Regions from separate parts of the Serratia sp. A07 genome, predicted to be linked through region 2. Evidence: predicted binding sites of a transcription regulator. Region 2 holds the regulator's gene; each other region holds the start of a gene.
What was found. Region 2 encodes LexA, which represses DNA repair genes until DNA is damaged. Its sites were predicted from a motif close to TNCTGTATGTACATACAGNA; they were not measured.
Positions count from the first base shown of each region.

Region 1: the regulator LexA is predicted to act here: its motif matches at 1,677-1,696, upstream of AC4PR2_RS11040 (DNA translocase FtsK 4TM domain-containing protein).
Region 3: the regulator LexA is predicted to act here: its motif matches at 4,191-4,210, upstream of uvrB (excinuclease ABC subunit UvrB).
Region 4: the regulator LexA is predicted to act here: its motif matches at 1,493-1,512, upstream of sulA (SOS-induced cell division inhibitor SulA).

Region 1 covers NZ_JBZXDO010000008.1:94,452-100,217, forward strand. The annotation lists gene AC4PR2_RS11040 (DNA translocase FtsK 4TM domain-containing protein) at 1-1,611, opposite strand, end outside; gene lrp (leucine-responsive transcriptional regulator Lrp) at 1,732-2,226, opposite strand; gene trxB (thioredoxin-disulfide reductase) at 2,881-3,852, shown strand; gene cydD (heme ABC transporter permease/ATP-binding protein CydD) at 4,092-5,766, shown strand, end outside.
Region 2 covers NZ_JBZXDO010000022.1:54,402-60,167, reverse strand. The annotation lists gene AC4PR2_RS19390 (sugar O-acetyltransferase) at 1-323, opposite strand, end outside; gene zur (zinc uptake transcriptional repressor Zur) at 569-1,081, shown strand; gene AC4PR2_RS19380 (CsbD family protein) at 1,184-1,393, opposite strand; gene dinF (MATE family efflux transporter DinF) at 1,709-3,046, opposite strand; gene lexA (transcriptional repressor LexA) at 3,148-3,756, opposite strand; gene AC4PR2_RS19365 (diacylglycerol kinase) at 3,859-4,227, opposite strand; gene plsB (glycerol-3-phosphate 1-O-acyltransferase PlsB) at 4,377-5,766, shown strand, end outside.
Region 3 covers NZ_JBZXDO010000002.1:35,963-41,728, reverse strand. The annotation lists gene moaA (GTP 3',8-cyclase MoaA) at 1-388, opposite strand, end outside; molybdenum cofactor riboswitch at 375-519, opposite strand; gene yvcK (uridine diphosphate-N-acetylglucosamine-binding protein YvcK) at 779-1,696, shown strand; gene AC4PR2_RS02080 (VF530 family protein) at 1,703-1,969, opposite strand; gene uvrB (excinuclease ABC subunit UvrB) at 2,070-4,082, opposite strand; gene AC4PR2_RS02070 (ATP-binding cassette domain-containing protein) at 5,189-5,766, shown strand, end outside.
Region 4 covers NZ_JBZXDO010000008.1:14,346-20,111, reverse strand. The annotation lists gene ompA (porin OmpA) at 1-608, opposite strand, end outside; gene sulA (SOS-induced cell division inhibitor SulA) at 966-1,472, opposite strand; gene AC4PR2_RS10745 (TfoX/Sxy family DNA transformation protein) at 1,702-2,358, shown strand; gene yccS (YccS family putative transporter) at 2,363-4,498, opposite strand; gene AC4PR2_RS10735 (YccF domain-containing protein) at 4,525-4,977, opposite strand; gene helD (DNA helicase IV) at 5,143-5,766, shown strand, end outside.

The DNA of each region.
Region 1 (5,766 bases), on a different contig from region 2:
CTGCAGGGCGCTCTCGTCATCTTGCTCCGGCGCATAGGTTTCACCGTAGCGTTGGCTTTGCTGCTCGGCAAACGCCTGACGCAGCGCAGCTTCCTGCAGCGCCTCTTCTTCCTGCGGGCTCACCGCCGTCGGCTGCTGAGGCTCCACCTCGGCCTGGCGCTGTTCCTGCTCGGCCGCACGCTGCGAAGGCAGCTTGATGCCGTAAGAAGCCAGCTCGCGGCGGGTCGGAATACGTACCGGATTCGGCCGCGGCAGCTCAGGGCCGATGCCCTGTTTAACCTGCGGATTGCCGTCGCTGGTGGCCGTGAAAGCCGGCATGAAGGTCGCCGCTGCGGCGCCCGCAGCGGCAGCGGCTGCCGTATCCAGCTGTGGCTTGGCGCCGGTGGCGCTGAAACCACCCGCTCCGCTGACGTCGGCACTGTCGCGCTGCGCGGCGGTAAAATCAAAGGGAGAACGCGCCGGCGACTGCGGCGCAGCCGGCTCTTGCCAATTGCCCAGGCGCGGCTCATCGTCGTCCCGATAAGGATCGACGGGACGCGTCGCCTTAGGCGCAGGCGTTTCTTCCGGGATTTCGAAGGAATACAGCGGCGGCGTGGCGTCTTGCGCCGGGGCGCTCACCGGGTGCTGATTGACCGAGGTCGGCGCGGCCGGCGCCACCGTTACCGACGGCGCCTGTGTGGCGATCGGTGCGGCAACGGGCTCGTGGATCTCTGCCGTCACCGCCGGTGCAGGCGAAGCCGCCGGCGCGATTGGCGCGGCGTCGGCTTCAACCTCACCATCGTCGGCTCGCAGGCCGCTGAGCAACGGATCGGCGGCGTCTTCCGCCGCCTCTTTGGCGCTTTCGGTGACCGAAGGCGCGGAGAACAACACGTCGTCATCGGCGGCCGCGGCTCCGGCGGCGGTCGCGGCAACCGCGGCTGCGGCGCCCTTCCCTGCCTGCTCAGGCTCGTCGTCAACGTAACGTTCGTCATCCTCGAAATAGCGCTCTTCGCGGCGCGAGCGGTTGGTCATCACCGTCGCGACGCCCAGCACAGCACCGCCGATCTTCTCGGCGATCACCAGCCAGGACCAGCCGGTAAACAGCGTCAGCCCCGCCGCCCACACGCACAGCAGCGCCAGCGTGGCGCCGATGCCGTTGAACCACGGCAACATGGCGTTGCTCAGCAGGCTGCCGATCACGCCACCGGAAGCGAAGTAATAGAGATCGTCAACGTTCAGCGCCGCCAACCCACAGGAGGTAAGCACTAACGCCAGGGTGCCGATCAGGCGCAGGGAGAGCGCGAAATAGTCGATGTAGTCTCTGTTGCCGCGCTGGCGATAGGCCGCCCAGCACAGGACCAGCATGATCGGCGGTATCGCGTAGGCGAGCACCCCGAAGGTGAAGAACAGCGTGTCGGCCAACCAGGCCCCAACACCGCCGCCCAAATTGTGAATCGGCTCATGCCACGCGGTCTGTGACCAGCTTGGGTCAGACGGGTTGAAGCTGACCAGCGCAGCCATGAGGTAAACGGCAAAAATCGCTACCACGATAAGCACAGCTTCCAGCAAACGCCGGCCACTGCTGAGTCTTTTCAGGGTAACTTCTTTATCTTCTGTATATTCCTGGCTCAAGAAAGGCTCTCCAGGTTCCTGTTAGCTGACATAGCAACAGCGCCGAGAAGCGTCCCCGGCGCCGAAACTGTATGAATAAACAGGAGTGTAACCAATTTAATCAGGTTTTGCACCTGCACCTTACCGTGTTTTGATAACCAGACGGTTACTCTGTTTCACTTCTTCCATCACTACGTAGGTACGGGTGTCGTTGACCCCCGGCAAACGCAGCAAGGTTTCACCCAACAGTTTGCGGTAAGCCGACATGTCCGGTACGCGGGTTTTCAACAGGTAGTCGAAATCGCCGGAAACCAGATGACACTCCTGAATTTCTTCAAGCTTCTGCACTGCCGAGTTGAATTGCTCAAACACATCCGGCGCGCCGCGGTTCAGCGTGATCTCCACGAAAACCAGCAGGGACGCATCCAGATAATGCGGGTTGAGCAATGCGGTATAGCCATGAATGAAACCCTGGCGCTCGAGACGGCGCACGCGTTCTAAACATGGTGTCGGGGATAACCCCACGCGCTTCGAAAGCTCGACGTTCGAAATACGCCCATCCTTCTGCAGCTCATTCAGGATGTTGCGGTCGATACGGTCAAGATCTTTACCCGGGCGTTTCTTGTTGTCTGCCATTATTATTGTCTCTCTTATTTTCTTCCGTGCACTTGCCACACCCTAGCCAACGTCAATGTGTAAGGGTTCGTTCCAAGCGAAGACCCGATGCCTGTCATATGCTTCTTCACTACCATCATTCCACGCCGCGCAGCCTGTCTGTCCAACCCCGCGCGACGCCGGTAACGACGTTTAGGTCGAGAAAAAATCTGCAAACGCTTGCGCGCCCTGCTCCGCACATCCACCGCGCATTGCCGCCTCGCGGCGCAAATACGTACGATTTGCTGGTGTTACGGGGATAATTTCTTCTTCCTATGATGTTTTCGCAAATGCGCAGCGGATTGTCAAAGTAAAAGAAGCAAAATCAGAACAACGTACCGTCACGAAAAGTCTGCATCCCATTTTTGGTTATGAATCGCTGGCAGATAAACCCCGGCAGGGAGCGGCTGAAGTCGCAGAAGGCGCCGTTTTTGCGCGGTTGGCGATTCGGCAGCCGAATGCGGCTTTGATAAGGTAAATTTCTGCGTTCAGCGTACGATTTGCCGACAGCGGGTGCATTAATAGGCGACAACTATCATACAAATCGTTAACAACGTCGCCCGGCGCTTTTTTTACTGCGCCATTTTCCCTACAATCGGTTCCATTGTCCGCCATTGTGGAATAAAGAGGTTATTCATGGGCACGGCTAAACATAGCAAATTACTGATTCTGGGCTCCGGCCCGGCCGGTTACACCGCCGCCGTTTACGCGGCGCGCGCCAACCTGAGCCCGGTGCTGATCACCGGTATGGAACAAGGCGGCCAGCTGACCACCACCACCGAAGTGGAAAACTGGCCGGGCGACGCCGAAGGCCTGACCGGCCCGGCGCTGACGGAGCGCATGCGCGAGCATGCGGAGAAGTTCCAGACTGAAATCGTCTTCGATCACATCAACAGCGTCGATCTGCAGCAGCGTCCGTTCCGCCTGTTCGGCGACAGCGGTGAATACAGCTGCGACGCGCTGATCATCGCAACCGGCGCCTCCGCCCGCTACCTTGGCCTGCCTTCCGAAGACGCGTTCAAGGGCAAAGGCGTTTCCGCCTGTGCGACCTGCGACGGTTTCTTCTACCGCAACCAGAAAGTCGCCGTGGTCGGCGGCGGCAACACCGCCGTTGAAGAAGCGCTGTACCTGTCCAATATCGCCGCCGAGGTTCACCTGATCCACCGCCGCGACAGCTTCCGTTCGGAGAAGATCCTGATCGACCGGCTGATGGAAAAAGTGAAAAGCGGCAATATCGTGCTGCACACCGACCATACGCTGGACGAAGTGCTGGGCGATGAAATGGGCGTGACCGGCGTGCGTATCCGCAGCACCAAAGCGGAAAACGAAACCCGCGAACTGGAACTGGCCGGCGTGTTCATCGCCATCGGCCACAGCCCGAACACCGGCATCTTCGGCGGCCAGCTGGAGCTGGAAAACGGCTACATCAAGGTGCAGTCCGGCATTCACGGCAATGCGACCCAAACCACCATCCCCGGCGTCTTCGCCGCAGGCGACGTGATGGATCACATTTACCGCCAGGCGATCACCTCCGCCGGCACCGGTTGCATGGCGGCGCTGGACGCAGAGCGTTACCTGGACGGCATCGCCGGCGCAGAAGTCTGCTAAGACTTTCTCGCCACCAGCAAAAAGCGGCTCTCGAGCCGCTTTTTTTGTCCCTTTCTTCAGCGATCCCCTATCGCGTCTGTTATAGCCACATTTGGCCGCTTTATTATTTTCAGTCTGCCGGGTGACGAGGTAACATGGGACCTCGCTTGTTTGCCGCCGATTGCGCCAAACACTATTATTTAACAGTACGTTAACCCAGCCCGTAACAAACGGGCGCCGGCGATGCAGACGCATATCTGATGAAAAAAACCAGACAGCAACAGTTAACCCGTTGGCTTAAAACCCAGAGTTCGTTAGCGCAGCGTTGGCTGCGCCTTTCCATGCTGTTGGGGCTGTTCAGCGGCCTGCTGATCGTGGCGCAGGCGTGGCTGCTGGCCAGCCTGCTGCACGCCCTGATCATCGAGCATACCCCACGCGAACAGCTGATCCCTTCGTTTATCTGGCTGGCCGCCGCGTTCGCGCTGCGGGCACTGTTAAGCTGGCTGCGGGAACGGATTGGTTTCCTGTGTGGGCAGGTGATCCGCCAGCGCATGCGCCAACAGGTGCTGGATAAGCTGCAGCAGCTCGGCCCGGCCTGGATCCAGGGCAAACCGGCGGGCAGCTGGGCCAGCATCATCGTCGAACAGATCGAGGATATGCAGGACTATTACTCGCGCTATCTGCCGCAGATGTATCTGGCGGTTTTCATCCCGCTGCTGATTTTGATCGCCGTCTTCCCGATCAATTGGGCCGCGGGCATCATTCTGCTGGCAACCGCGCCGCTGATCCCGCTGTTTATGGCGCTGGTCGGCATGGGAGCCGCCGACGCCAACCGTCGCAACTTCGTGGCGCTGGCGCGCTTGAGCGGCAACTTCCTCGACCGCCTGCGCGGCCTGGACACCCTGCGGCTGTTCGACCGCGCGCAGGCCGAAACCGCGCAGATCGCCAAATCCTCCGAAGACTTCCGCAGCCGCACCATGGAAGTGCTGCGCCTGGCCTTCCTCTCTTCCGGCGTGCTGGAGTTCTTCGCCTCGATCTCCATCGCCGTAGTGGCGGTGTACTTCGGCTTTTCCTACCTCGGCGAACTCAACTTCGGCAGCTACGGCCTCGGCGTGACGCTGTTTTCCGGTTTTCTGGTGTTGATTCTGGCGCCGGAGTTTTTCCAACCGCTGCGCGATCTCGGCACCTTCTACCATGCCAAAGCGCAGGCGATCGGCGCGGCGGAAGCGCTGGAAACTTTCCTGAGCGCCGAAGGCGAGCAGATGGGCAACGGCACGCGGCAACTGCCCGCCGATCAACCGCTGACGCTGCAGGCGAACGCGTTGGAAATCCTGTCGCCGAACGGCGTACTGCTGGCCGGGCCGCTGAGCTTCACCCTGCAACCGCAGCAGCGCGTGGCGCTGGTCGGGCTGAGCGGCGCCGGTAAAAGCTCGCTGCTGAATCTGCTGCTCGGCTTCCTGCCTTATCGCGGGTCGTTGACCGTCAACGGCATTGAGCTGCGTGAACTGTCCGCCGAAACCTGGCGTCAGCAGCTGAGCTGGGTCGGCCAGAACCCGCACCTGCCGGCGCAAACCCTGCGCGCCAATATCCTGCTGGGCTGCCCGCAGGCCGACGAAGCGCAGCTGCAGCAGGCGGTGGAACTCGCCTACGTCAGCGAACTGCTCCCTTATCTGCCGCAGGGGCTCGACACCGAAGTGGGCGACACCGCCGCTCGCCTGTCGGTCGGCCAGGCGCAGCGCGTGGCGGTCGCCCGGGCGCTGATCGGCCCGCGCAGCCTGCTGCTGCTGGATGAACCGGCCGCCAGCCTCGACGCCCACAGCGAACAACGGGTGATGCAGGCGTTGAATGCCGCTTCGCATCAGCAAACCACCCTGCTGGTAACGCACCAGCTGGAAGATACCGAAGACTACGATCAGATTTGGGTGATGGATAACG
Region 2 (5,766 bases):
ATTTGCACGTTGGGGCCGATCAGCGTGTTGTCGCCGATGGTGATGGTATTGCAGTCGAGGAACACCGCATTGACGTTGATAAAACAGTTTTTACCGATGCGGACATGTTGCCCGTAGTCGCACCAGAACGGCGTTTCGATCCAGCTCGCCTCGCCCCAGGCGCCGAACAGTTCGCCGAGCAGGCGGTTTTTCTCGTCCGCCTGATGCGAATCCAGCGTCCCCAGGCTTTTGGTCAACGCCCTGGCCCGATGGTACATCGCAATCAGTTCTTCATCGCGGCTGTTGTACTCCAGGCCGCTTAACAGCTTCTCTCTTTCCGTCATCACACAAGGCTCCTGTTCGTCACGCGGGTGAAGCGCGTTATACCGCTCTCGCCAGCGGCTCTCCAGCGCTAAAATCGGCAACGTTGATTTGCCGCCCGGCGGAGGGGAAAAGTTGTGATGCATCTCTCTTTTAGCGCACTCAGCGCGCCTTTCCCTGCGCAATCCTCAGGGGAAAAGGGGGCAACTCTCGGCGATTCGCCGTAATCATGGTAAAATCGGCTTTTTTACGTACCGGGATATTTGCGATGAACTCAACCACCCAGGAAAAGCTGCTGGCGCAGGCGGAACGCCTCTGCCAACAACGCAATGTGCGATTGACGCCGCAACGGCTGGAAGTGCTGCGTCTGATGACCCAGCAACCCGGTGCAATCAGCGCTTATGACCTGCTCGATCTGCTGCGCGTCGCCGAACCGCAGGCCAAGCCGCCGACGGTCTATCGCGCGCTGGATTTTCTGCTGGAGCAAGGGTTTATCCATAGAGTGGAATCCGCCAACAGCTACGTGCTGTGCCACCACTTCGAACAGCCGATGCACACGTCCGCACTGTTTATCTGCGACCGCTGCGGCCAGGTGACCGAACGCACTACCGAAGGCGTAGAGGAAACGCTGCAGAAGCTGGCGCAGGAGGCCGGATTTGCGCTGCGTCACAGCGTGGTGGAAGCGCACGGCCTGTGCGCCGGCTGCGTGGAGGTTGAGGCATGCGACAGCAAGCATGACTGCGCCGAACACGATCACAGCATCGCCATCAAGAAGAAGTAACACGAAGTCAGGTACCTCCCTGTACCTGCGGCCGGGGCGCCAGAGGATGAGAGCGACGCCGGCCTGCGCTGGGCAAGCCGCCTTCAATGGCGGCCCTGCAAATTACCAGCGGTGTTTGGTGTGATCTTCCCAGGCTTTCACCTCTTTCTCGGCCGCCTCTTTCTGGTAACCGTAGCGCTCCTGGATTTTGCCGACCAGCTGTTCGCGTTTCCCTTCGATGACCGTCAGATCGTCATCGGTCAGCTTGCCCCATTTTTCCTTCACTTTGCCTTTAAGCTGCTTCCAGTTACCGTCGGCTTGATCTTTATTCATAGTCTCTCCGTTAACCTGTGGTGAATCAGTGATCCCTGTCGCCGGCCGGGGTTAACCAGAAATTTTTCTGGCCGATACGCCCTTCACCTTAAGGAATATCGCTCCCCTTCATTCGCCAGCCACATGATTCATTCTAGTTAAAAATGGAAATAAAAAAGCCATATGACAGAATAAAAAACCATTAAGAAATGAAATAAACATAAAAAACGCCAAAAAACAATGAGCTAAGCCGGGCAGAACCAGGCTGGAAACATGTAAGCAAACATGAACAAAAACATAAGACAAATTAATAATTAACCCAACAAAGCGCACGGTTTAGCGTGCGGCAAACCAGCTGCCGCGCACCTGATGGCGGTGCCAAATCCAGCCCAGTGCCAGACCGCGCAGCGCCAGAAACACCGCCAGCGCCAGCCAGAGTCCGTGGTTGCCAAGCAGCGGCACGCTGAACAGCGCCAGACCGTATCCCGCCGCAGCCACCGCCATGCTGTTGCGCATCTCGGCACCGCGCGTGGCACCGATAAACATGCCGTCCAGCAAATAGCACCACACTCCGACCAGCGGCAGGATGACCTGCCACGGTAAATAGTGGGCGGCCAACGCACGCAGCTCCGGCAAGGAGGTCAACGCCGCCACGATCTGCTGGCCGGTAACGGCATACGCCAGGGCGAAGGCCAGCGCGACCAGCCCTGCCTGCCTGCAGGCCGCGTGCCACACCTTGCGCAGCTGGCTGTCGTCCCGGGCACCGTAGGCGTGGCCCGAATGGGCCTCCACCGCATAAGCGAAGCCGTCGAGCGCATAGGCGGTGAACGTCAGCAGATTCATCAATACCGCGTTGACCGCCACCACGTCGCTTCCCAGGCGAGCGCCGAAGATGGTCAGCGACGCAAAGCACAGTTGCAGCAGCAATGAACGCAACATGATGTCGCGGTTAAGCGCCAGCAGCCGACGCAGATCGCCACGCCAGGCCTGGCGCAGCATCGGCAGGGTGATACCGCGCAGGCGCATCACCCGCCACGCCAGCCACAGGCCGAGCAGCAGCGTGGCGTATTCGGCGATGGCGGTTGCCGCCGCCGCCCCTCGCACGTTCCAGCCCAGGCCCATCACCAGCCAGATATCCAGCACGATGTTCAGCAGGTTGCCGACGATCAGCAGGATCACCGGCGCACGCACGTACTGCACGCCGAGCAACCAGCCCAGTAGCACCAGATTAGCCAGCGCCGCCGGCGCGCTCAGCCAACGGATCTCAAGAAAACGCCGCGCCTGTTCCAGCACCTCGCCATTGCCACCGACGATCCGCAGCGCCAGTTCGATCAGTGGATAGCGCAACAGGACGATCGCCCCCCCGGCCAGCAGCGCCAGCAGCAACGGCTGCATAAAGGCGCGCGCCAGCGCCTGCGGGTTTTGTGCCCCCAGCGCCTGCGCCGCCAGGCCGGTGGTGCTCATGCGCAGGAACAACAGCAGCATGAACAGGAAGCTGGTCGCCACCGCGCCAATCGCGACGCCCCCCAGATAGATCGGGCTGTCGAGGTGGCCGATCACCGCGGTGTCCACCAGCCCGAGCAGCGGTACGGTGATATTGGAGAAAATCATCGGCAAAGCCAGGCGCCACAGGGCTTTATCGGTGTCGCTGGTGAAGGCGGAAATCAAGCGCATGATGAAATGTTCCCGTAGCAGTGGCGAAGGGCAAGGTCAGAAACAAAAACGCCCCAGAACAGGGGCGATTGATACAAGGGGTGGCACTGAGGGTGCGGCGATTAGATCCAGTCGCCGTTGCGTATCACGCCGACCGCCAGCCCTTCGATAGTGAAATTCTGCTGGCGCAGATCGACCACGATCGGTTGGAATTCGTTGTTCTCCGGCAGCAACTCGACCACGTTGCCATGTTTTTTCAGGCGTTTGACCGTCACTTCGTCTTCGATGCGCGCCACCACGACCTGGCCGTTGCGCACGTCTTGCGTTTTGTGCACCGCCAGCAGATCGCCGTCCAGAATGCCGATGTCGCGCATCGACATGCCGTTCACCCGCAGCAGGAAATCGGCGCTCGGCTTAAACAGGGAAGGATCCACCTGGTAGTGCCCTTCGATGTGCTGCTGCGCCAACAGCGGCTCGCCGGCGGCGACGCGGCCGATCAGCGGCAGCCCCTCTTCTTCTTCCATCAGCAGGCGGATACCGCGCGACGCACCGGAGACGATTTCGATCACGCCTTTGCGTGCCAGCGCCTTCAGGTGCTCTTCGGCGGCGTTAGGCGAACGGAACCCCAGACGCATCGCGATCTCGGCACGCGTTGGCGGCATGCCCGTTTGCGAAATATGATCGCGAATCAGATCGTAGACCTCTTGCTGTCTGGTAGTTAGTGCTTTCATTCCGCCCCCTGTTTGTTTATACAGTCTTGCTGTGAGTATATACAGGTAAGCGCGGATTGGGAACCGAAGAATAAATAAAAATCAGTCAGTAGGCGCCTTTCGTCAGCCAAAATGCTGCCACAAGACCGTGCCCCAAACGAACAGCGCCAGTACGATCGCCAGCGACACCGCCGCCGACCCCATGTCCTTGGCCCGTCCGGACAGCTCATGGTGTTCGCTGCCGATGCGATCCACCACCGCCTCGATCGCGCTGTTCAGGATCTCGACGATCATCACCAGCGCTACCGATCCGATCAATAAAATGCGCGCTATCGCACCCACATCCAGCCAGACTGCCAGTATGATAGCCAAGAGGGTGACCACCAGTTCCTGTCGGAACGCCGCCTCGTGTTGCCAGGCGGCGGAAAGCCCTTTATAGGAATAGCCGGCGGCCTTGATGATGCGGGTCAGTCCGGTTGCTTGGTTTGCCATGTTTTCGTGCCTTTCTCAGAGGTCGGTCATAATAACAAGAGTCTAGAACAGTCCGCGCTGACGGCTCTCGGTTTTCGAACACCACAGATCTGCTACCCGGTTTCTGGTATGCTTGCGGCGCATTGCTAACAAGAGGCTTCACGTTGTTTATGTCAGGTTGGCGTAAAATTTATTATAAAATATTGAATTTACCACTTAAATTGTTGGTAAGAAGTAAGGTCATCCCTTCAGATCCGGTTACCGAGCTAGGGTTGGATCCCTCACGGCCGATTTTGTATGTTTTACCTTACAATTCCAAGGCGGATTTGCTGACGCTGCGCACCCAGTGCCTGGCGCAGGATCTGCCCGATCCGCTCAACTCGCTGGAGATCGACGGCACCGTGCTGCCGAGCTACGTGTTCATTCACGACGGCCCGCGCGTGTTCCGCTACTACACCCCGAAAGAAGAGTCGGTAAAGCTGTTCCACGACTATCTGGATCTGCACCGCAGCAATCCGGATCTCGACATTCAGATGCTGCCGGTTTCGGTGATGTTCGGCCGCTCGCCGGGCCGCGAAGGCCACGGCACGCCGCACCTGCGTCTGTTGAACGGCGTGCAGAAATTCTTCGCCGTGCTGTGGCTCGGCCGCGACAGCTTCGTGCGTTTCTCCAACACCGTTTCGCTGCGCCGCATGGCCACCGAGCACGGCACGGATAAAACCATCGCGCAGAAACTGGCGCGCGTGGCGCGCATGCACTTCTCGCGTCAGCGCCTGGCCGCGGTAGGCCCGAGCCTGCCGGCCCGCCAGGATCTGTTCAACAAGCTGTTGGCGTCCAAAGCGATCGAAAAAGCGGTCGAGGACGAAGCGCGCAGCAAGAAGATCTCGCACGAAAAGGCCCAGCAGAACGCCATCGCGCTGATGGAAGAGATCGCCGCCGATTTCTCCTACGAAACCGTGCGCCTGTCCGACCGCGTGCTGAGCTGGACCTGGAACCGGCTGTATCAGGGCATCAACGTCACCAACGCCGAGCGCGTGCGCCAGCTGGCGCAGGACGGCCACGAGATCGTCTACGTGCCCTGCCACCGCAGCCACATGGACTACCTGCTGCTGTCCTACGTGCTGTATCACCAGGGCCTGGTGCCGCCGCACATCGCCGCCGGCATCAACCTCAACTTCTGGCCGGCCGGCCCGATCTTCCGCCGCTTGGGCGCGTTCTTCATCCGCCGCACCTTCAAGGGCAACAAGCTGTACTCGACGGTGTTCCGCGAATACCTCGGCGAGCTGTTCACCCGCGGCTACTCGGTGGAATACTTCGTGGAAGGTGGCCGTTCCCGCACCGGGCGTCTGCTGGAGCCGAAGACCGGCACCCTGTCGATGACCATCCAGGCGATGCTGCGCGGCGGCACCCGTCCGATCACGCTGGTGCCGATTTACATCGGTTACGAACACGTGATGGAAGTGGGCACCTACGCCAAAGAGCTGCGCGGCGCCACCAAGGAAAAAGAGAGCCTGCCGCAGATGCTGCGCGGCCTGCGCAAGCTGCGCAATCTGGGCCAGG
Region 3 (5,766 bases), on a different contig from region 2:
GGCGGGGATCCAGGCTGTCGACGCTGACGTTAATCGCCGTCAGACCGGCGTCACGCCAGGCGGCGACGTCGCGCGCCAGACGGTAGCCGTTGGTGGTGACCGCCAGGGTACGGATGGCCGGGTTTTCCCGCACGGCGGCGATGATCTCGGTAAAATCGCGGCGCAGCGAAGGCTCGCCGCCGGTCAGGCGCACCTTTTCGGTGCCCAGTTCGGCGAACGCGCGGCTGACGCGGCGGATTTCATCCAGCGACAGGAAGCTTTTCGGGCTGCCGCTCGGCTTGTAGCCGTCGGGCAGACAATAGGTGCAACGAAAGTTGCACACGTCGGTGATCGACAAGCGCAGGTAATAGAACTTGCGCTCATAAGCATCAATGAGTTGCGGCACCATAACACCTTTCCAAAGTCGGGAGATGCGAGCGTTTCCCCTCTGCACCCTGGTGGCTGACTTCGCCACGGCCCAGGCGCCATATCGTTCCGGATGAACAACGTAGGCGCAGGGGCTAGGAGTTTGATTTCTCTTCCAGCTACCTTGAGTAGCCGGAACGAAACCGTGGTTTTCAGCAGAATTCTAGCGCTAATCGGCAACGATAGCCAACGCGCAAATTCGCTATATAATTGTCTATACAGCGTTTTTAGACGCCGCGTATTCTGGTAAACCATGATAAACATCACTTGCGCGGACGAATTGACCGGAATCACGCAAATGACACTCTTATCGCGTTTTTATGCCGGATCCGCTACCTTATGCGGGCAGTTCAGCCCCTTTGTAAGGAAATTTATGCGCAATCGTACCCTGGCCGATCTCGACCGCGTGGTGGCGTTAGGCGGCGGACACGGTCTGGGCCGTGTGATGTCGGCCCTGTCGTCCTTAGGCTCCCGCCTGACCGGCATCGTCACCACCACCGACAACGGCGGTTCCACCGGCCGCATCCGCCGCTCGGAAGGCGGCATTGCCTGGGGCGATACCCGTAACTGTCTCAACCAGCTGATCACCGAACCGAGCGTCGCCTCGGCGATGTTCGAATACCGCTTCAGCGGCAACGGTGAGCTGGCCGGCCACAACCTCGGCAACCTGATGCTGAAAGCGCTGGATCACCTGAGCGTGCGCCCGCTGGAAGCGATCAACCTGGTACGCAGCCTGCTGAAGGTGGACGCAGCGCTGATCCCGATGTCGGAGCAGCCGGTGGATTTGATGGCGCACGATCACGAAGGCAACCATGTTTACGGTGAAGTGAATGTCGACCAGCTGACCCATATGCCGCAGGAGCTGATGCTGTCACCGCCGGTCAACGCCACGCGCGAAGCGCTGGACGCCATCGCGCAGGCCGACGTGATCCTGATCGGGCCGGGCAGTTTCCTCACCAGCCTGATGCCGCTGCTGCTGCTGGACGATCTCACCCAGGCACTGCGTCGCAGCAGCGCCAGCATGATCTATATCGGCAACCTCGGCCGCGAGCTGAGCGTGGCCGCCGCGGCGCTGTCGCTACAGGATAAGCTGACGCTGATGGAAGAGAAGATTGGCCGCCGGATGATCGATGCGCTGATCGTCGGCCCGGCGGTGGACGCCAGTGAAGTGCAGGATCGGGTGGTGATTCAACAGCCGCTGGAAGCGAGCGACATCCCCTACCGCCACGATCGCCAGCTGCTGCGTCAGGCGCTGGATCGGGCGCTGGTGGCGCTGGCCGATCGCCGCTGATCGAATTTAACCGTCTCGCCCACGCAGCCAGGGATTATCGCTGGCTGGGGCGGGATGGCTGACCATATCGATATACAGGTCTTCCACCTCTTTGCGCGCCCAGGGCGTGCGACGCAAAAACTTCAGGCTGGACTTGATGCTCGGATCGCTGCGGAAGCAGTTGATGCGAATGCGCGCACCCAGCTCGGACCAACCGTAGTGATCCACCAGTTTAGTCAGCAGTTGCTCCAGCGTCACGCCGTGCAGCGGGTCTTTGGACTGGTGTTGGCTCATGTTCGGTACTCTTCGTGGTCAAATCGGGCCGCACACCATAACAGCTTTGGCGCGGCCGACAAGGAATTTTGACGCCCGCGGCGCGGGCGCCATCTAACGGTCAGGAAATCGCGATGAACTGCTCGCGCAGCTGGTGGATCTCGTCGCGCAGCGCAGCGGCCTGTTCGAACTCCAGGTTTTGCGCGTGGGTGTACATCTGCGCCTCCAGATCGCGGATTTTCTGATCCAGCGCTTTCGGCGTGAGGTTCTGAAGCGAAGCACCGCCGTCCAGCGCCTTGCCCTTGCCTTTGTTCTTGGCGCGGTTGACCGGCTGGCCGATCTGCAGAATATCGCCGACCTTCTTGTTCAGCCCCTGCGGCACGATGCCGTTGGCTTCGTTGTAGGCCTGCTGCTTGGCGCGGCGCCGCTCGGTTTCACCGATCGCCTTGGCCATCGAATCGGTGATGCGATCGCCATACAGGATCGCCTTGCCGTTCAGGTTACGCGCCGCGCGGCCGATGGTCTGGATCAGCGAACGCTCGGAACGCAGGAAGCCTTCCTTGTCGGCGTCCAGAATCGCCACCAGCGACACCTCAGGCATGTCGAGCCCCTCACGCAACAGGTTGATGCCCACCAGCACGTCGAACTCGCCCAGACGCAGGTCACGGATGATTTCGACCCGTTCCACGGTATCGATGTCCGAGTGCAGGTAGCGCACGCGCTCGCCATGCTCTTCCAGGTATTCGGTCAGGTCTTCCGCCATGCGTTTGGTCAGGGTGGTCACCAGCACGCGCTCGTTGATCGCCGCGCGCTTGCGGATCTCGGAGAGCAGATCGTCCACCTGGGTGGCGACCGGCCGCACCTCCACGATCGGATCCAGCAGCCCGGTCGGCCGCACCACCTGATCGATCAGATCGCCCCCGGATTTCTCCAGCTCATATTTGCCCGGCGTCGCGGAGACATAGATGGTCTGCGGCGCCAGCGCCTCGAACTCCTCGAAGCGCAAGGGGCGGTTGTCCAGCGCCGACGGCAGGCGGAAGCCGTACTCCACCAGCGTTTCTTTACGCGCGCGGTCGCCCTTGAACATCGCGCCGATCTGCGGAATGGTGACGTGGGATTCGTCGACCACCAGCAGGCCGTCCGCCGGCAGGTAGTCGAACAGCGTCGGCGGCGGCTCGCCCTCGGCGCGCCCGGACAGGTAGCGCGAGTAGTTTTCGATACCCGAGCAGTAACCCAGCTCGTTCATCATTTCCAGATCGAACTGGGTGCGCTGCGTCAGGCGCTGCTCTTCCAGCAGCTTGTTGTTGGCCAGCAGCACCTTGCGGCGGTCCGCCAGATCGACCTTGATCTCTTCCATCGCCTGCATGATCCGCTCACGCGGCGTCACGTAGTGCGATTTCGGGTAGATGGTAAAACGCGGCACCACCTGCTCGATCTGCCCGGTCAGCGGATCGAACAGCGACAGCCGTTCCACTTCATCGTCGAACAGCTCGACGCGCAGCGCCAGCTCGTCCGACTCCGCCGGGTAAATGTCAATCACCTCGCCGCGCACGCGGAAGGTAGCGCGCTGGAAGGCCTGATCGTTGCGGGAGTACTGCAGCTCCGCCAGCCGGCGCAAAATGGATCGTTGATCGATGATCATGCCCTGGGTCAGGTGCAGCATCATCTTCAGGTAAAGATCCGGATCGCCCAGGCCGTAGATCGCCGACACCGACGCCACCACCACCACGTCGCGCCGCTCCAGCAGCGCCTTGGTGGCGGAAAGACGCATCTGCTCGATGTGCTCGTTCACCGAAGCGTCTTTTTCAATGAAGGTGTCGGAGCTGGGCACATAGGCTTCCGGCTGGTAGTAGTCGTAGTAGGAGACGAAGTATTCCACCGCATTCTCCGGGAAAAACTCTTTCATCTCGCCGTACAGCTGCGCCGCCAGCGTCTTGTTCGGCGCCAGCACCATGGTCGGCCGATTCAGATCGGCTATCACGTTGGCGATGGTGAATGTCTTGCCCGAACCGGTGACCCCCAGCAGCGTCTGGTGCGCCAGGCCGTCTTCCAGCCCCTCTTCCAGTTTGCGGATGGCTTCCGGCTGATCGCCGGCCGGTTTGAACTCTGAATGCAGTTTGAAAAGTTTACTCATTGCTCGGCTACCCTGTGGAGATGCGCGCGCTCAGGCGGCCAGCCGGCTCTGCGCCGGGCATGGCCCCTAATTATGGAAAGTGTCGGCGATTTGCGCCAGTGCCCATGATACTGGATATAAAACCAGCTTCAAGCGGATTCGTCGCTGGGATCGACGCCGCAGCAACGCCGCTGCACCGTGGCGTTACAGCCCGGTGACATTTTTATTGTCAATAACAGATTTATCCCCAGAACTTGCCGCGAATTAACTTATTGATAGCACCGCGTCGAAAAATCATACATAGAGGCCTGATCAATACCCCTGCGTCTTGATTTTAATTAAATTATTGATATTTAATAATATTAATAAAAAGACGAGAATGCGGACAAAGCGAACAGAACCCGCGTCGGCTCTCGCTTTACAGCGTTTTTCTAAATCTAATACACAAGGTTATCCACAGGAATAGTGGATAACTCTCACCGCCCCGCCCGGGGCGGGAGTTACAGAAAGAAAGCTTTTCGCCCTTTACACTCGCCAAAATGCCTTTTTTAGTTATTTTTTCATAAAAATATCGCTTTGTTTATGCCGATTAATACTAAAAATCCCCATTGCCAAAATCGCATTGGCCCCTTTCACGCGGATCGCTCTTGACGGCAGCGCAACGCCTTGCACCATGCCCTGACCAAAGAGCACCACAAGAGTGCAAAAAACGTCCGGGTTAACTTCCCCGCGTATTTTCGGGCCGCCACGGCAGCGCCTGTCAGGCCTGACGCGTGGTTAACAAGGCGATAACAATCCCCGTTTTCACCCGGCGGCAAAACTGGCCTGAGAGTTGCTTTATCTTCCTGCGTATAAACGCGGTGCGACAGCATGATGCGCTGCCTTCCGCGACGCGTAATCTCCGCGGCGCTATCGCCCGTAAAAGCGCAAGAACGACACCAAGTCGTCACAAGCGTCGTTTTTAACGACATATTGACTGTCATTCCGTCTACCGCAGACCTTGCTCTGGCTCATTAGACGGACGGCATTTTGTTCCAGACATTGCCACACTCGGGAAATTCGCCGCGCATGCGGCCTTTGCAGTCCCCGCCAACGAGTGAAACGGGCGTCTATGAGGAGAATGCCAAATGCTGAGCCTGAGATCGGTCAATCAATTTTACGGGCAGAACCACACCCTGTGGGACATCAACCTAGAGCTGCCGCGCGGCCAGTGCACCGTGCTGCTCGGCCGCAACGGCGTGGGCAAGACCACGCTGGTCAACTGCATTATGGGGCATGTGCCGGTGGTGAGCGGCAGCATGACCTGGCAGCCGGCGGATCAGCCGCCGCAAAACCTGTTGCTACAGCCGATGGAGCGCCGCGCCGCGCTGGGCATCAGCCACGTGCCCCAGGGGCGGCAGCTTTTTTCGCAGCTGAGCGTGGAGGAAAATCTGCAGGTGGCGCAAATGGCCGGGCGCGGCGCCCCTCGCCGCATTCCGCCGCTGATCTACAGCCTGTTTCCCCATTTGCGCCAGATGCGCGCGCGCCGCGCCGGCGATCTTTGCGTGGGCGCCCAACGCCAGCTGGCGATTGGTCGGGCGCTGGCCCAGGAGCCGGCGCTGCTGATCCTCGACGAACCGACGGCGGGCGTCCCCCCCTCGATAGCTACCGACATCGGCAACGTGATCCGCAGGCTCAACCGCGAATTGGGCATGACCATTTTACT
Region 4 (5,766 bases), on a different contig from region 2:
CCGAAGCGATAAGAAACGCCCAGGCTCAGCATGGTGTTGTCTGGACGTGCGCCAACGGTACCTGCGTCACCGATGTTGCTTACGAACTGGTAGTCCAGGCGGGTAGCCCAGTTTTTGGTCAGTGCGTATTCAACACCAACAGCAGCCAGCGGAGAAACGCCGGTGTCGTGGTCGCTCAGGCGAGTGCCGTTGCCGTAGTTAGCTTTGGAGTCTGCACGCCATACCATACCACCCAGACGAGTGTAGATGTCCAGATCGTCAGCAATTGGGTAGCTCAGTTTAGCGGCCAGTTGAACGCCCTGCGCTTTGAAAGCACCGTTGTTCACGCTGCCTTTGTAAGGCATACGGCCAAGCCAGTCATAGCCCAGTTCGAAGCCCAGGTATTGGTTTGCCTGGTAGCCCAGGAACGCGCCGGCACCCAGCTGATCTTTGTGGGTTGGGCCGTTGCCGATACCGTTCTGGTAACCGTTACCGTAGAAACCAGTGTCGTGGTACTGGGACCAGCCCAGTTTAGCACCGGTGTACCAGGTGTTATCTTTTGGAGCGGCTTGCGCTACGGTAGCGAAACCTGCCAGTGCCACTGCTAATGCGATAGCTGTCTTTTTCATTTTGCGCCTCGTTATCATCCAAATAGGCAATGAGCTTTAAAGCTGTTTTAAGCCCTTGGTTAAATTCCTTCGCCAAGGTTTAAGCCCTCGTTTGTTACTCGCCAGTTTTTCTGACGTTATAGAGCAACCTTGGCGATGTAAAGTCTACAACGTGGCGCGAAAGTTACAAGTGTGATGTGATAAGGCTCTAAAAAAAAACGCGGAATCGTACATATTTGCTAACATTCTTAGCCTAAAAAAACGGCGATTCATCGGGCGTTTTTGCTTGGCAAACCGCAGCCGGACTAGCTTTGTGCCTTATCCCGCAAAGGTTCCCTCTACGGGGTGCGAAAATGATGGGAAAAATCCTAAATTTACTTAATGATACAAAGAAGAGTGAATTTTTAGGGTGGAACAGTGTCCGTGAGTCGGGTCAATGTCACGTTGAGGACGCATGATAAACCCGTAGGCATTACCCAATTCTGCCGCACGTCTCAATTTTAGACGATCCTCCTCCGTTAGCTCGGGCAACCAGCCGAGAACCACGCTGTAGTTCCCCGTTTGCAGCGCTTTTTCCATTGCCTCAACCGTATTCACCGGGCTGATTTGGCTCAACTGCACCATTTTATCCACCGGCAGGCCGGATTGCTGCAGCCATTGCTTGCTTAACTTTTGCTGCGGCGTCAGCCACAGAAGCCAACGAGACTGCTTGCCCAGTTGCTGCAGCAGGGGCAACAGCAGTTGAGCCACTGCGGGCTGGCGCTCGTTGTAAACAAGTTCACTGATCAAGCCATTCTCTTTGCCGACATTTGTGTTCTTCGCAACGCTGTTCGCGGTAAAAGAGCCATGGCTAAAATGAGGTTGGTAGAGTGATTGAGTACGCATAAAGTTCCCGCCCGTCGTGTTACTGTATGTTTATACAGTATCCCTGATTTCGGATAAGATCAACCCAAATTTTCGTAGCGGCTCGCATAATTGCGATCATTTTTTGTACCGGTGTTTTTTGTGATTGGCATGCAGACGGATAGTGCGTATTTTTCTAATTAGTTGTTCACGTTACTTTTTTCATTGATGAGAGAAATAATACGACCGGAACCTAAAAAGGAGGAATGCTATGAAAAGGATGTCGACGAGAAGAATCACGCAGGCTAAAAGTTGCTTCGCGGCGCTGGGCACCATCACCACGCGGTCACAGTTTGGCGGCTATGGGCTGTTGGCTGAGGGGGTGATGTTTGCAGTGATAGCGGAAGGCGAGCTGTATTTGCGGGCTACGGCGAGCATGGAACCGGCCTTTCGCGCTCGGGGCATGGTCAATATGGTCTATTCCAAGCGCGGAGTGCCCATCACTTTGCGCTATTACTGGGTTGACGAGTCCCTGTGGCGGGAACGTAACGAATTGGTGGGGCTGGCTTGGCAAGCTGTCAGGGAGGCCCGTCGGGAACAGCGGCTCAAGGCCGGCGACCACGGCAGATTGAAGGCGCTGCCGAATATAGATGTCAATATGGAGCGGCTGTTGTGGCGAGCGGGTATCCGCAACGCCTATGACCTGCGGTTGCAGGGCGCGAAACGCAGCTATCTTAGCCTGCTGCAACAACAGACCAATCTGGGATTGCGAGTCCTGTTGTCGCTGGGCGGGGCGATAGCCGGTTATCATCAGGCGGCATTACCGGCTGAATTGCATAACGAATTGGTGCGCTGGTTCGATCATATGATGGCGATGCGCCGCCATGGACATGAGCCGGTGATTCAGGGCCCGTCGAGCGGGCCCTGAATGATTAGGCTGTCTTATTGATTTGGGTGTGCAGCGCGGTGAGTTCCGGCAGAAGTTCGAGCACCAGCCCCACCTGCTGCAAAACCAGCTGTTCTTTGCTTTCAGGTTCCGGAACGGCTTGGCGAATCCGCTCCGCCAACTGTTCCAGCGCCTGAGCAATGCGCTGGCTGTTCTGTTCTTCCTGATGCAGGGCGCCGTCCACGTAACACACGGCATCATTGAGCAGGTCGAGCGTGGCAGGGGTATTCAGCCGCTCGCGGTGCGCACCCAACGCCGAGATATAACTCAGGAGTGTGTGGTTCAGGCAGAGCAGGCGGAAGGCGGCTTCCTGCAGCGCCTTGTCGGCCTTGGGATCGGCGGACATGTTGGAGATGACCGAAGCCAGCTCGGCATCGCTGTTGTGGGCATCTCGCCGCGCAATGCGGTAGGCGAGGCCGTTATCCTTACCCTGGTGGTATTGCACCAGAATGGCGTCCAGATAACGGCAGTTGGCATTCAGCGTTTTATCCACCACCGCCGGCAGTTGGCGGAACTTCCAGTCCGGCCAGATAAAGCTGACTGCCGCCCAGGCGATGGCGCAGCCTAGCAAGGTATCGTAAACGCGCGGAGCTGCCACTTCGAATCCTTCACCCAACAGGTTAAAGCACAACAGCACCAGCAGCGTGATGAACATCGTCGCGTGCGCATATTGTACGGTGCGGAAAGCGAAGAACAGAACGCCGGTGATGACGATCAACACCAGCTGTCCTTCCAGTGAAGGCACGAAATAGAGGATTGGCAGGCCGATAAGAATACCGGCCAGGGTGCCGATGATGCGCAATGCTAGGCGTCGGCGGGTGGCATTGTAGTTCGGTTGGCAGACGAACAGGCTGGTCAACAGGATCCAGTAACCGTGCTGCATGCCGGTGAATTGAATGAAGGCGTAACCCACGCACAGCACCACCGACATGCGGATCGCGTGGCGGAACAGGGCCGACTGGGGCGTCAAATGGCGGCTGATGCGCAGCCGGATATCGCTCCAGCCAGTTAAGCGGTCATCGGCCAGGCTGTTCTCTTCCGCTTGCCCGCTGGCCAGCGTCTGCTCTGATTCGATATTGGCCAGCTGCGCATCGATCGCATGCAGGTTTTTCAACAGATGCGCCAGCGCCTTGGTCTGCTCGGTATTGCCCTGGGTTTCGGCGATGCGCGCCAATGCCTCCTGAATGCGGCTGAAAGCCGGTTCAAAGCGCGGGTTGTGCTGGTACTTTTGCCGCAGCAGGATCGATTGCGCCAATTGGCGGCAGGCGCGCGCCTGCATGCTCAGCAAACGCTGGAAGCGGAACAAAATGTCGCTGTGGCGGAATTGCTGGCTGAGTGCGTGGTACTGAACGTGGGAAGAGCTGGCGCGTTCGTGGATATCCTGCGCGACAAAATAGTAGTGCAAGGTGCGGCGGGTGCCACGCTGGCCGCGATCGCCTTTCAGGCGCGTCAGCAGCGAGGCTTTGGTTTGGTTAAGCAACGCGACCAGGGCGCTGTTGGCCATCGCGACATCCATCCAGGGCAGATCGGCGTCGCGCTCGGCATCGGGATCGAACAGATTGGCTTTGGCATCCAGATAGTTGGCCAACTGATCGTAGCAGCGTGCCAGGTTCTCTTGCAGCGGCCGGATAGGGAACAGCAGGTGGCCCGCCAGCGTCAGCAGGTTGTACCACAGTGCGCCGATCACCAACAGCAGCGGCTGCTGATACCAGGCATCGTACATGGCGGTGCCGAGCATGGTATAAACCGCGATCAGCAGCGCGCCGAAGGCGATGGTGGCGTAACGTTGCCCCAAGGCACCGAGCAGGATAAAACCGCAGGTCGACGTGGTTAAGCCAAGGGCGAACAACCAGGGGTAGGGGAACAGCAGCTCGATTGAAGCAGAGGCGACAAAGAAGCACACCAGCGTGATCAGCAGGTTGCGTAACCTGCCGGCCAGGCGGTCATCCAAATCAGTCAGGGCCGCCGCCACGACGCCCAGCGTTAGCGGGATGGTCAGCTTGGGAATGCCCAGCCACCAGGGAACGGCGGTGGTGCCGATCAGCGCAATAAGGATGCGCAGGTGATACAGCAGGTTGCTGTTGTAGGTATAACGACGAACTGCGGGTGCAAAAGAGAGCACGAAAAACTCCTCAAACGGAGAAAAAATTAACGCTGATGATAGTGGCGGCGAGCATTCTCAATACGCGCTTGCTGGGCCATTTCTACCGAGACGACGCGGCGCCCCACCGGCCACAGCGCGATGGCGGCAATTTTGAAATTGGCGATGCCGACCGGAATACCGATGATCGAAACGCACTGCACGATGCCGGCGGCGATGTGTGACAGGCATAGCCACCAGCCGAACAGCACCAACCAGATAATGTTGAGCAGCGAACCGCCGGCGGAGAGCAGCGCATTGCTTTTTTCCGGGTAGAGTTCATCGACGTGAATTGCCTCATTGCCGAAAGGCACCAGCGACAGCTTGGTGATTTCCCAGCAGGAGCGGGTGAGCGGCAGCGTGATGACCAGCAGCACGCTGAACACCGTGGCGATGAGCCAACCCAGCGTGGTGAAGAAACCGCCCAACACAAAATTAAGAATATTCAGTACAGTACGCATAGACGTCATTCTGCTCTAATGATGGCCAAACCGCGATGCGGGCGTATTCACGATAAAAACGCAAATCTATTCTACCCTTTTTTTAGCGCTAGAGTGCCACTGCTTATCACAGGTAAACTGGCAGATATCCGTTATTTAATCTCAACATAGTCATGGCGCGACGATATGGAACTTAAAGCGACATCGCTGGGGAAACACCTGGCTCAGCACCCTTATAACCGCGTGCGGTTGCTGCACGCCGGCGTTGAGGTGAGCGGGGAAAAACATGAATACCTGATCCCCTTCAATCAATTGATTCAGGTCAGGTGCAAGCGCGGCATCGTCTGGGGCGAGCTGGAATTTGAATTGCCGGACGAAAAAGTGGTGCGGCTGCACGGCACCGAATGGCAGGAAACGCAGCGTTTTCATCATTATCTGCAGCAGGCCTGGCAGCAGTGGAGCGCAGAAATGAGCGAGGTCAGCGCCGGCGTGTTGCAACAGCAGGTGGCGCAGATCCAGCGCATCGAGCAGCAAGACAAATGGTTTAAAAAGTCTGAGCTGGGCAAGCTGCAGCAGCAAATCCACGAGGCTTTCTCCGCGTTGCCGATGCCGGTGGCGCGTCTGGATGAGTTTGATAACTGCCGGGCTGATTATCATCTGTGTCTGCAATGGCTGCAGCAGGGGCTGCGCAGCGTCGAACAACGCAACCGGCAGTGGACCGAGCGCATGCTGGAGCAACATCACGACTTCTTCCAGACCGTCGAGAGTTCACCGCTCAATGACTCTCAGAGCCGTGCGGTGGTCAACGGC